Regions from separate parts of the Streptomyces sp. NPDC057900 genome, predicted to be linked through region 1. Evidence: riboswitches for the same ligand, from Rfam matches in the RefSeq annotation. Region 1 holds a riboswitch; the other holds the start of a gene.

Region 1 (5,729 bases):
GTCGGTTCGATCATCAGCGTGCCGGCCACCGGGAACGACATGGTCGGCGAGTGGAAGCCGTAGTCGATGAGCCGCTTGGCCACGTCGTCGATGCTGACACCGGTCGCCTTGGAGATCGGCCGCAGATCCACGATGCACTCGTGCGCGACGAGCCCGGCCGGGCCGTTGTACAGAATCGGGTAGTGCGGCTCCAGCCGCTTGGCGATGTAGTTCGCGGCGAGGACGGCGACCTGCGTCGCACGCTTCAGGCCCTCCCCGCCCATCAGGCGTACGTACGCCCAGGAGATCGGCAGGATGCCCGCAGAGCCCCACGGCGCGGCCGAGATCGGGCCGACCCCCGTCTCCGGACCGGCGGCGGGCTGCAGCGGGTGGTTCGGCAGATACGGCGCCAGGTGCGCGCGCACCCCGACCGGGCCGACGCCGGGGCCGCCGCCGCCGTGCGGGATGCAGAAGGTCTTGTGCAGGTTCAGGTGCGAGACGTCGCCGCCGAAGTGGCCCGGCTTGGCGAGCCCGACCAGCGCGTTGAGGTTGGCGCCGTCCACGTACACCTGGCCGCCCGCGTCGTGCACCTCCGCGCAGATGTCCGCGACGTGCTCCTCGAAGACACCGTGCGTCGACGGGTAGGTGATCATGAGCACGGCCAGCTCGTCGCGGTGCTGCTCGATCTTGGCGCGGAGGTCCTGGATGTCGACCTCACCGTCGTCGGCGGTCTTCACCACGACGACCCGCATACCGGCCATCACCGCACTGGCCGCGTTGGTGCCGTGCGCGGAGGACGGGATCAGGCAGACGGTCCGCCCCTCGTCACCGTTGGCACGGTGGTACGCCCGGACAGCCAGCAGCCCGGCGAACTCGCCCTGTGAGCCGGCGTTCGGCTGGATGGACACCGCGTCGTAGCCGGTGACCTCGGCGAGACGCTCCTCCAGCTCACGGATGAGCGTCAGGAAGCCCTGGGCCTGCCCGGCCGGCGCGAAGGGGTGCAGCGCACCGAACTCGGGCCAGGTGATCGACTCCATCTCGGCGGTCGCGTTCAGCTTCATGGTGCAGGAGCCGAGCGGGATCATGCCGCGGTCCAGCGCGTAGTCGCGGTCGGCGAGCTTGCGCAGGTAGCGCAGCATCGCGGTCTCGGAACGGTGCTGGTGGAAGACCGGGTGGGTCAGCACGTCGTCGGAGCGCAGCAGCCGCTCGGGCAGCGCGTCGGCGGTCGTGGCGTCCAGCGCCTCGATGTCACCGCTGACACCGAAGGACGCCCAGACGGACGCGATCTCGGTACGCGTGGTGGTCTCGTCACAGGCGAGCGAGACGAGGTCGCCGTCGACGAGGCGCAGGTTCACACCGCGCTCGCGGGCGTCGGCCACGACCTCGGCGGCCCGGCCGGGCACCCGGACGGTGAGCGTGTCGAAGTGTGCGGCGGTGACGACGTCCACGCCGCCGGCCCGCAGGCCCTGGGCGAGGATCGCGGCGTAACGGTGGGTGCGCCGCGCGATCGTCCGCAGCCCGTCGGGGCCGTGGTAGACGGCGTACATGCCGGCCATCACGGCGAGGAGCACCTGGGCGGTGCAGATGTTGCTGGTGGCCTTCTCGCGGCGGATGTGCTGCTCGCGGGTCTGGAGGGCCAGCCGGTAGGCCTTGTTGCCGTCCGCGTCCACGGAGACGCCGACGAGACGGCCCGGCAGGCTGCGGGCGAACTTCTCGCGGACGGCCATGAAGCCGGCGTGCGGTCCGCCGAAGCCCATCGGCACGCCGAAGCGCTGCGTGGTGCCCACCGCGATGTCCGCGCCCAGCTCCCCGGGCGAGGTGAGCAGGGTGAGCGCCAGCAGGTCGGCGGCGACGGTGACGATCGCGCCCAGCTCGTGGGACTGCTCGATGACGGGCCGCAGATCGCGCACGGCTCCGGAGGCGCCCGGGTACTGCAGCAGTACGCCGAAGACGCCGCGCTCGGCGATCTCCGCCGGGATGCCGTCGGTCAGGTCGGCGACGACGACCTCGACACCGGTCGGTTCCGCGCGGGTCCGGATCACGGCGACGGTCTGCGGGAGGGCTTCGGCGTCGACCAGGAAGACGCCGTTCTTCACCTTGCCGACGCGCCGCGCCAGCGCCATCGCCTCCGCGGCGGCGGTGCCCTCGTCGAGCAGCGACGCACCGGAGGTGGGCAGTCCGGTCAGGTCCGCGACCATCGTCTGGAAGTTCAGGAGGGCTTCGAGACGGCCCTGGGAGATCTCCGGCTGGTACGGCGTGTAGGCCGTGTACCAGGCGGGGTTCTCCATCACGTTGCGCAGGATCACCGGCGGGGTGAACGTGCCGTAGTAGCCGAGCCCGATCATCGGGGCCAGCACCTGGTTGCGGTCGGCGAGCGCACGCAGCTCGGCCAGCACCTCGGCCTCGGTGCGGGCCGTCGGAAGCCGCAGCGCCTCTGCGCTCCGGATGACATCGGGCACCGCGGCGGCGGTGAGCTCGTCGAGCGAGCCGTAACCGACCTGGGCGAGCATCTTCGCCTGCGCCGCGGCGTCGGGACCGATATGACGCTGCTCGAACGGGATCCCCTGTTCGAGCTGGGAGAGCGAAGTGCGGCTGGGGGTCATGGTGGAGGCCTCCTGGTCTGTCACGACCTGCGAGGGGCACCGCGGCGCGGGGTGCCCGAACGGCCTCCCCCTCTGTCATCTCAACCTGAGAGCTTCACCGGTGCCCATTGCGTGCACCGGCTTTCACCGTCGGTGAGGGAGGGACCCACTCGGCACCCGGCCGTGCGGAGCCCGCCCTGCTTTCCAGAGTGACCTCGTCCGTGCGGTACGGGGGCCTGAGAGATTCCGGGGAGGATTTGCTCCTTCGGCGCCTCCGGATTCGCTCCGGAGGACTCTCCCGCACGGGGTAAGCAGCCGCCTCCAGCCTACCAGCGGGGTGCCCGGCAGAGTTTTCGAGTGGCCAACCCCACGGTTCTGCACTTCTGTGGTTCCTGTGGAGTACCCGCGACCCGTGGGAGGGACCGTGCAGACCGACATCGATCCGCGCAGCCTGATCGGCCGCAAGGCCTTCGACCGCGAGGGCACCAAGATCGGAACCGTGGACGAGGTCTACCTCGACGACGCGACCGGTGTGCCGGAGTGGGCGGCCGTACGCACCGGGCTGTTCAGCCGGGACGCCTTCGTTCCGCTGGAACCCAGTGAATTCGTCGAGGACACCCTCCGCGTCCCCTTCGACCGCGCGCTGATCAGGGACGCACCCGACTTCGGGGTCGGCCGGCACCTCTCGCCGGAACAGGAACTCCAGCTCTACCGGCACTACGGTCTGGACTCCCCGCCGGAGGAGACCGCCCCCGACCGGGACTTCGGCAGGCTGGCCGGCCAGGACGAGTAGTCGGCCGGGTCCCGCACGAGCGGCAGCGGATCGGCCGGCCGGAGTTCCGGATCGTCGACGCGGAACGTACGCACCCGGCCGGGCGCCGATTCCGGCTCCTCGAAGCGCACGGTGACCCGGCCGACCCCGCTGCCCTGCACCCAGCCGTGGCCGTGGGTGTCGTGCCGCACGTCGTGTCCGGCCGGCCAGCGCCGGGCGGCGAGCTGCTCGGCGCTCTCCGGTTCCGGCTCCGCGGGCTGCGGACCGGCCTCGACCGCTCCGGTGTCCCCGACGGCCTCCGCGCCACCGGCCGGCCCGGCGGCGGCGAGGGCTGCGGCGAGCCCGGCCGCGGCGCGCTCGTCGGCCGCCTGCGCGAACAGGTCCTCCTGGGTGTAGTCGGCCAGCCCGGTGACGCCCACTCCCAGCAGCCGCACTCCCCCGGTGGTGTCCACCGACTCCAGCAGCCGCGCCGCGGCCTCCCGGACCACCGTGGGATCGTCGGTGGGCCCGCGCAGCGTCTCTGAGCGGGTCAGGGTCGAGAAGTCGTACCGCCGCACCTTCAGCACCACGGTCCGGCCCGAGCGCTCCGCCGCGCGCAGCCGCTGGACGCACCGGTCGGCGAGCCGCTCGACCTCGCTCCTGACGCGGACCCGGTCGTGCAGGTCCGTGTCGAAGGTGTCCTCGACCGAGACCGATTTCGCGTCGCGCTCGGCGACGACCGGCCGGTCGTCGTGGCCGGAGGCCATCCGGTGCAGTGAGCTGCCGTGCGCCTTGCCCAGCAGCCGTACGAGCTCCGCCTCGCCCGCCTCGGCCAGATCGTCCACCGTGGTCATCCCGGCGCGCCGCAGATGGTCCGCGGTGGCCGGTCCGACGCCGGGCAGCGTGCGCACCGGCATGGGCGCGAGCATCTCCCGCTCGGTACCCGGCTCTATCAGCATGATCCCGTCCGGCTTCGCCTCCTCCGAGGCGATCTTGGCCAGCATCTTGGAGCCCGCCAGACCGACGGACCCGCTGAGCCCGGTGACCGCCTCGATCGCCTCGCGCAGCTGCTCGCCGATGGCCAGCGCGGACGCCGTGTCGTCCGCGGTGCCGCCCGCCTCCAGGTCGACGAAGGCCTCGTCCAGGCTCAGTGGCTCCACCAGCGGCGACAACCTACCTAGCAGCTCCATGACCTGGTCGCTGACCGCCCGGTACAGCGCGAAGCGCGGGACGAGATACGCGGCGTTCGGCGCCAGCCGTCTGGCCTGCGCCATCGGCATGGCCGAGTGGACCCCGAAACGCCGGGCCTCGTACGAGGCGGTGGCGACGACCCCGCGCGGACCCAGCCCGCCCACCACGACCGGTTTGCCGCGCAGGCTCGGCTTCGACGCCTGCTCCGCGGAGGCGTAGAAGGCATCCATGTCCAGATGCAGGATGGTCGGCGCGGCTCTCACATCAACCGATGCTGCCCCATGGCACTGACAATCGCCGGACGGCGACCGCCCGCCGGCCCCGGACACCCCGGAACCGGCCGGATCTCACTGGATCAGCCTGCCCTGTTGCGACGTCGGGCGAGCTCATCGGCGGGGTTGTTCCCGATCAGCGTCTCGCCGGTGTCCACCCGCTCGCCGTGCAGTTGTGACAGCGCGGCGTCGACGTCCCGCCAGACCACCCCCACGGCGATACCGAAGACGCCCTGACCCCCTTGGAGCAGCTCCACGACCTCGGCGGGCGAGGAGCACTCGTAGACCGTCGCGCCGTCGCTCATCAGCGTCATGCGCTCCAGGTCCTGGAACCCGCGGGCCCGCAGGTGCTGGACCGTGGTGCGGATGTTCTGCAGGGCCACCCCGGTGTCGAGGAAGCGCTTCACGATCTTCAGCAGGACGACGTCCCTGAAGCTGTAGAGCCGTTGTGTGCCCGACCCGTAGGCCGGACGGACGCTCGGCTCGACCAGGCCGGTGCGGGCCCAGTAGTCGAGCTGTCGATAAGTGATGCCCGCCGCCGCGCATGCCGTCGGCCCCCGGTAGCCGATGTCCTTGGCCGATGCCACGCCGCCCCCCGCCACCGCAGCCGGTACAGCCGGCTGCCTGATGGTCTGGTCGGCTGAACTCCCCTGCTGCGGATACGGCCCACCCACTGCCGCACCGTCGCCGCTGCTTCCCACGCCGACCTCCGTCCTTGACCTGCCCACTCGAAGGTAGGCAGTCACCCGGGGTGCGTCAACGATCGCCACACTCGGCACGCCGAGTGATAATCACCCTGAGGGTGGTTTCCCGTGACTCTCGACCGGGAAAGGCTTGTCGGATGCGCTGACGGCGCCCCTTCGGGACGTCACTGGCTGTTCGTGCCGAAGTCCTCCGGCGAGATCTGGTCGAGGAATTCGCGGAACTTCTCCACCTCGTCCTCCTGCTCGTCGG
Region 2 (5,729 bases), on a different contig from region 1:
GCGACGACGCCACTGCGGCCGGCCGGGGCGTGCGACTCGCGGTCGTAGAACGGACGGGAGTTGCCCCGCAGCCACATCGCGACGGGGTCGTACTCGTCGGACATCGCGACGGTGGAGACCGGCAGTCCCTCCGGGACCGCGCCGATCGACTGCCGCATCATCGCGCGCACCGCGTCGACGGACGGCTGGCTCGTGTCGTACAGGTCGAGGCCGATGGCGAGGTACGGCACGCCGAGCGCGGGCTGCACCCAGGCGCGGCGCAGCGAGCGGACCGCCGGGGTGTGGTGGGCGTTCTGCGTCAGCTGGGCGTAGAACTGCGGGGTCTCAAGGGCGGGGTCGCTGATCCGCAGCGGACCGGCGGGCATCCGGTCGAGGCCGGTGGCGATCCGGCGGAGGTCGAGCCACGGGATGCCCACGCCGCCGCCCGGGGCGTGCGGGTTCAGCCAGATGCCCCAGCGCTCCGGGAACAGCGCACGGGCGATGTCGCGGCCGCCCACCACCTCGTGGGCCCGGTTCCAGCCGCTGGCGGCGAGCTCCTGGGCGGAGGTGACACAGGGGGCGTAACCGAGGCCCTCGACCTCCATGTTGCCGTACTGTGCGTCGGGCGAACCGGCCCTGCCGTGCCAGAGCAGCATCCAGATCCGGTCGGCCGCCAGGGCCTGGAGCAGAGCCTCGTACGCGTCGTAGCGACCGGGCGTCACTTGGCGCAGCATGTGCTCGATCTGCCCGCCCGCCGCAGTGCCTGACGCACTCACCCTGGTCCCGCCCCTCTTCGATCCACTGTGTCGGCCTGCCGCTCCCGGGGCACACGGGTGCGGCGCGGTGCCGAGGCACCAGCCATCAAACCAGCTTAGGCGCCGGTCATGACACCGACTTGACGCCATGGCCCGCCGCCGTCACCCGGGGGCGGCCGGGCCGCGCTACTCGGCGGGGCGCTGGAAGAACGGCCGGATCCGCGCACGCATCCAGTCGGCGACCGGGTCCTGCGCCACGTCGAGCAGGACCAGGTTGACCGGCCACGGCGGCTCGACGCGGCCGAGCGCCCGGCCCAGCGCGTCCATGGGGGCGTTGCGCCCCGCGCCGTCCCAGGTCGAGAACTCGACGCCGACGAAGAGGACGGGGTCGCCCCCCTCGATGCTGGCCAGGGTCCTGCGGGCGCTGAGCACGACACCGCTCCGGGCGAACTCGTCGGCGGCGGCGGCGAGGAAGTCGACGGGGTCCTCCTTCCAGTCCGGCTCGTAGAGCCGGACCCGGCCGCCGCTGGCCGGCCCGTCGAGCACGCTGCGTCCGGCCCGGCAGAGTTCGGCCACGGCGGGCGGCGGCAGCGGCATGCCGACGGCGCCGCCCGGGTTCACCGCCAGGCCGAGCTGCGGGGGCAGTCCGCGGGCGAACTCGACGGCGGGCGCCACGGTGAAGGACATATGGGTGCCGACACAGCTGAGGAACTGCTGCTCGGAGCTGAACACGGGGACGTACACCCCGCCGTCGAGCTCCAGCGTGGGCAGGTCCAGGTCGGTGGAGTCCGGCCCGCCGCCGTTGGGCAGGGGCACCCAGAGATGGCTGCGGCCGAGCACCTCCACGAGCCGGCCGCCCGCTTCCGGGCTGCCGAGCGAGGCGCCCAGTACTTCTTCTAGCTCATTGGCCGGCCATCCGCCCTGCGGGTGGATGGGGTCCTGCGCCGGAGTGTTCACTGCTTACCTCTCTCGCCCCCGTGTCGTGCAGCAAGAGGTTAGCCCCGCGCGTCCGCGAAGGTGATCCGGGTCAGCAGCGCCGCCGCCTCGCGGTCCAGCAGGACCGCGGAGACGCAGCCGAGCGGCAGCAGTCCCGACTCGGTGTCCCGCAGCAGCCTCCGCAGTGCCCTGCGGTGCCGGGCGAACGCGTATCCGGAGACGCCGCGCCCCCGCTCGATCTGCCCGGCCCGCGCCGTCCGCGGGCTGACGTCGAGCAGGACGAGGTGCAGGACGCGGCCGCGCCGCCGGGCGTCGCGGGCCAGCCAGCCGCGCACCCAGGACTGGGTGCCGCAGTCGTGGACGACGACGGAGACGCCGGAGCGCAGCACCCGCCACAGCCCCCAGTAGTGGGCGACGCGGACGAGCGGGCGGTAGAGGGCGTACGGGACTAAGCGCGGCAGCAGGGCGGCCCAGCGGTCCCTGGTGTCCTGGGAGTCGATGACGCGGGCGGAGACGGCCCGTGCGATCAGGGTCGATTTGCCGCTGCCCGGCAGCCCGGAGACCACCACCACATCGCCGGCCACGAAGTGCAGGCCGCGCGGGCTGCGCCCGGCCCGGTCGCGCAGGTCCCGGACGACGGGTCCGCGCGGGCCCCGTGCCTCCCGGGCCGGCGCGCCCGGCTGTGCGGGCAGTGCGCCGTGCTCGGCCCCCGCGGTCGCCGCGTACCGCTGCAACGTCATCGCCATCCCCCTGTCGGCCGACCCACACCTGCCAAGAAGTGTAAAGAAAAGGTAATGCGGCACAAGCGCGCGACCCGCCGGATCCGGTGGGGTACCGGCGCCCCACCGACCGGAGATGCGTGCGATGATGACCCGGCCAACTGCATAAAGGCCGCTTGAATCCGCGCGGGAGAGTTCCGGCCACCGGCCGGGCGCCGAAGGAGCAAGATCCTCCCTTGAATCTCTCAGGCCCCGTACCGCGTGGATGAGGCAGATCTGAAAAGCGAGTCGCCCCGCGGCTCCACCCAAGGTGCAAGCCGAACCCCTCCGGGGCCTCTCGGCGAACCTCTCAGGTTCCGATGACAGATGGGGAGGGATCGTCCTCGTCGTCATGCCCTGGGAGCCACATCCATGAGCACCGCCCCCCGCCTTACCGCCCTCGATGCCCTGCACCGTTCGCTGGGCGCCACCATGACCGACTTCGCGGGCTGGGACATGCCGCTGCGGTACGCCAGTGAGCGCGACGAGCACATCGCCGTGCGCACGAAGGCCGGCCTCTTCGACCTCTCCCACATGGGCGAGATCACCGTCACCGGCCCCCAGGCCGTGGACCTGCTGAACTTCGCGCTGGTCGGCAACATCGGCACCGTCTCCGTGGGCCGGGCCCGCTACACGATGATCTGCGCCGAGGACGGCGGCATCCTGGACGACCTGATCGTGTACCGGCTGGGCGAGACCGAGTACATGGTGGTCGCCAACGCGGGCAACGCGCAGATCGTGCTGGACGCGCTGACCGCCCGCGCCGGGGGCTTCGACGCCGAGGTGCGCGACGACCGCGACGCGTACGCGCTGCTGGCCGTCCAGGGCCCGGAGTCCCCCGCCATCCTGGCCGCCGTCACCGACGCGGACCTGGACGGGCTGAAGTACTACGCCGGACTGCCCGGCACGGTCGCCGGGGTGCCCGCGCTGATCGCCCGTACCGGCTACACCGGCGAGGACGGCTTCGAGCTGTTCGTCGCGCCCGCCCACGCCGAGCAGCTGTGGAAGGCCCTCACCGAGGCCGGCGCCTCGCGTGGCCTGATCCCGTGCGGGCTGTCCTGCCGCGACACGCTGCGCCTGGAGGCGGGCATGCCGCTGTACGGGCACGAGCTGACCACCTCCCTCACCCCGTTCGACGCCGGTCTCGGCCGGGTCGTGAAGTTCGAGAAGGAGGGCGACTTCGTCGGCCGCAAGGCCCTGGAGTCCGCCGCGGAGCGCGCCGAGACCGCCCCGCCCCGCAAGCTCGTCGGCCTGGTCGCAGAGGGCCGCCGGGTGCCGCGCGCCGGGTTCCCGGTCGTCGCCGGCGGCCAGGTCATCGGCGAGGTGACCTCCGGTGCCCCCTCGCCCACCCTCGGCAAGCCGATCGCCATGGCGTACGTCGACGCCGCGCACGCCACGCCCGGCACCGAGGGCGTCGCGGTGGACATCCGGGGCAGCCACGAGCCGTACGAGGTCGTGGCGCTGCCGTTCTACAAGCGCCGGAAGTAACGGCCGCCCGCGTCGAGAAGTGACGCGGTCGTGTCTCACACCGTAAGACCATCGTTCATCAGCACTCCCCCGCGTACAGGAGAATTCAGGTCATGAGCAACCCCCAGCAGCTGCGGTACAGCAAGGAGCACGAGTGGCTGTCGGCCGTCGAGGACGGCTCGGCCACGGTCGGCATCACGGAGCACGCGGCCAACGCGCTCGGTGACGTCGTCTTCGCCCAGCTCCCCGAGGTCGGTGACACGGTGACCGCGGGCGAGACCTGCGGCGAGCTGGAGTCGACCAAGTCGGTCAGCGACCTGTACTCGCCGGTGACCGGCGAGGTAACCGCCGCGAACCAGGACGTCGTGGACGACCCCTCGCTGGTGAACTCCGCGCCGTTCGAAGGCGGCTGGCTGTTCAAGGTGCGCGTCACGGAGGAGCCGGCCGATCTGCTCTCCGCCGACGAGTACACCGCGTTCTCCGGCAACTGAGACCCCAAGGGACCACCTGATGTCGCTTCTCAACTCCTCCCTCCACGAGCTGGACCCGGACGTCGCCGCCGCTGTCGACGCCGAGCTCCACCGTCAGCAGTCCACCCTCGAAATGATCGCCTCGGAGAACTTCGCTCCGGTCGCGGTCATGGAGGCCCAGGGCTCCGTCCTGACCAACAAGTACGCCGAGGGCTACCCCGGCCGCCGTTACTACGGGGGCTGTGAGCACGTCGATGTGATCGAGCAGATCGCCATCGACCGCATCAAGGCGCTCTTCGGGGCCGAGGCCGCGAACGTGCAGCCGCACTCCGGCGCGCAGGCCAACGCCGCCGCGATGTTCGCGCTGCTGAAGCCGGGCGACACGATCATGGGCCTGAACCTGGCGCACGGCGGTCACCTGACCCACGGCATGAAGATCAACTTCTCCGGCAAGCTCTACAACGTGGTCCCGTACCACGTGGACGAGACCGGTCTCGTGGACATGGCCGAGGTCGAGCGCCTCGCCAAGGAGTCCAAGCCGAAGCTGATCGTCGCCGGCTGGTCCGCCTACCCCCGCCAGCTGGACTTCGCCGCCTTCCGCCGCATCGCGGACGAGGTCGGCGCGTTCCTGATGGTCGACATGGCGCACTTCGCCGGTCTGGTCGCCGCGGGCCTGCACCCCAACCCGGTGCCGCACGCCCACGTCGTCACGACCACCACGCACAAGACCCTCGGCGGCCCGCGCGGCGGTGTGATCCTCTCCACCCAGGAGCTCGCCAAGAAGATCAACTCGGCGGTCTTCCCCGGCCAGCAGGGCGGCCCGCTGGAGCACGTGATCGCGGCCAAGGCGGTCTCGTTCAAGGTCGCGGCGGGCGAGGAGTTCAAGGAGCGCCAGCAGCGCACCCTGGACGGCGCCCGCATCCTCGCCGAGCGTCTGGTGCAGCCGGACGTCACCGAGGTGGGCGTCTCCGTGCTGTCCGGCGGCACCGACGTGCACCTGGTCCTGGTGGACCTGCGCAACTCCGAGCTGGACGGCCAGCAGGCCGAGGACCGGCTCCACGAGCTGGGCATCACGGTCAACCGGAACGCCATCCCGAACGACCCGCGGCCGCCCATGGTCACCTCCGGTCTGCGGATCGGCACCCCGGCGCTCGCCACCCGCGGCTTCCAGGCGGCGGACTTCACCGAGGTCGCGGAGATCATCGCGTCCGCCCTGAAGCCGTCCTACGACGCCGACGACCTGAAGGCCCGCGTGGTCGCGCTCGCCGAGAAGTTCCCGCTGTACCCCGGTCTGTAGTCAGACCTGCGCATTTGCACATTGGGGCGGGGCACCACGCACACTGAGAGGTGAGCGGGGTGCCCCA

Evidence for each region. Region 1 has a riboswitch for glycine ahead of gcvP (aminomethyl-transferring glycine dehydrogenase). Riboswitches for the same ligand answer to the same signal wherever they lie in the genome.
Region 2: it holds a riboswitch for glycine, as region 1 does, so the genes downstream of both, gcvT (glycine cleavage system aminomethyltransferase GcvT) here and gcvP (aminomethyl-transferring glycine dehydrogenase) in region 1, are expected to answer to the same signal.

What each region holds. Positions count from the first base shown of each region.
Region 1 is NZ_JBHVOI010000006.1:7,723-13,451, reverse strand. It holds gene gcvP (aminomethyl-transferring glycine dehydrogenase) at 1-2,582, opposite strand, end outside; glycine riboswitch at 2,776-2,872, opposite strand; gene ACFVQ0_RS22895 (PRC-barrel domain-containing protein) at 2,986-3,354, shown strand; gene ACFVQ0_RS22890 (DNA polymerase IV) at 3,279-4,766, opposite strand; gene ACFVQ0_RS22885 (MerR family transcriptional regulator) at 4,859-5,476, opposite strand; gene ACFVQ0_RS22880 (bifunctional nuclease family protein) at 5,644-5,729, opposite strand, start outside.
Region 2 is NZ_JBHVOI010000002.1:1,462,326-1,468,054, reverse strand. It holds gene ACFVQ0_RS13900 (enhanced serine sensitivity protein SseB C-terminal domain-containing protein) at 1-755, opposite strand, end outside; gene ACFVQ0_RS13895 (enhanced serine sensitivity protein SseB) at 921-1,691, opposite strand; gene ACFVQ0_RS13890 (AAA family ATPase) at 1,730-2,410, opposite strand; glycine riboswitch at 2,567-2,659, shown strand; gene gcvT (glycine cleavage system aminomethyltransferase GcvT) at 2,801-3,916, shown strand; gene gcvH (glycine cleavage system protein GcvH) at 4,009-4,386, shown strand; gene glyA (serine hydroxymethyltransferase) at 4,406-5,662, shown strand.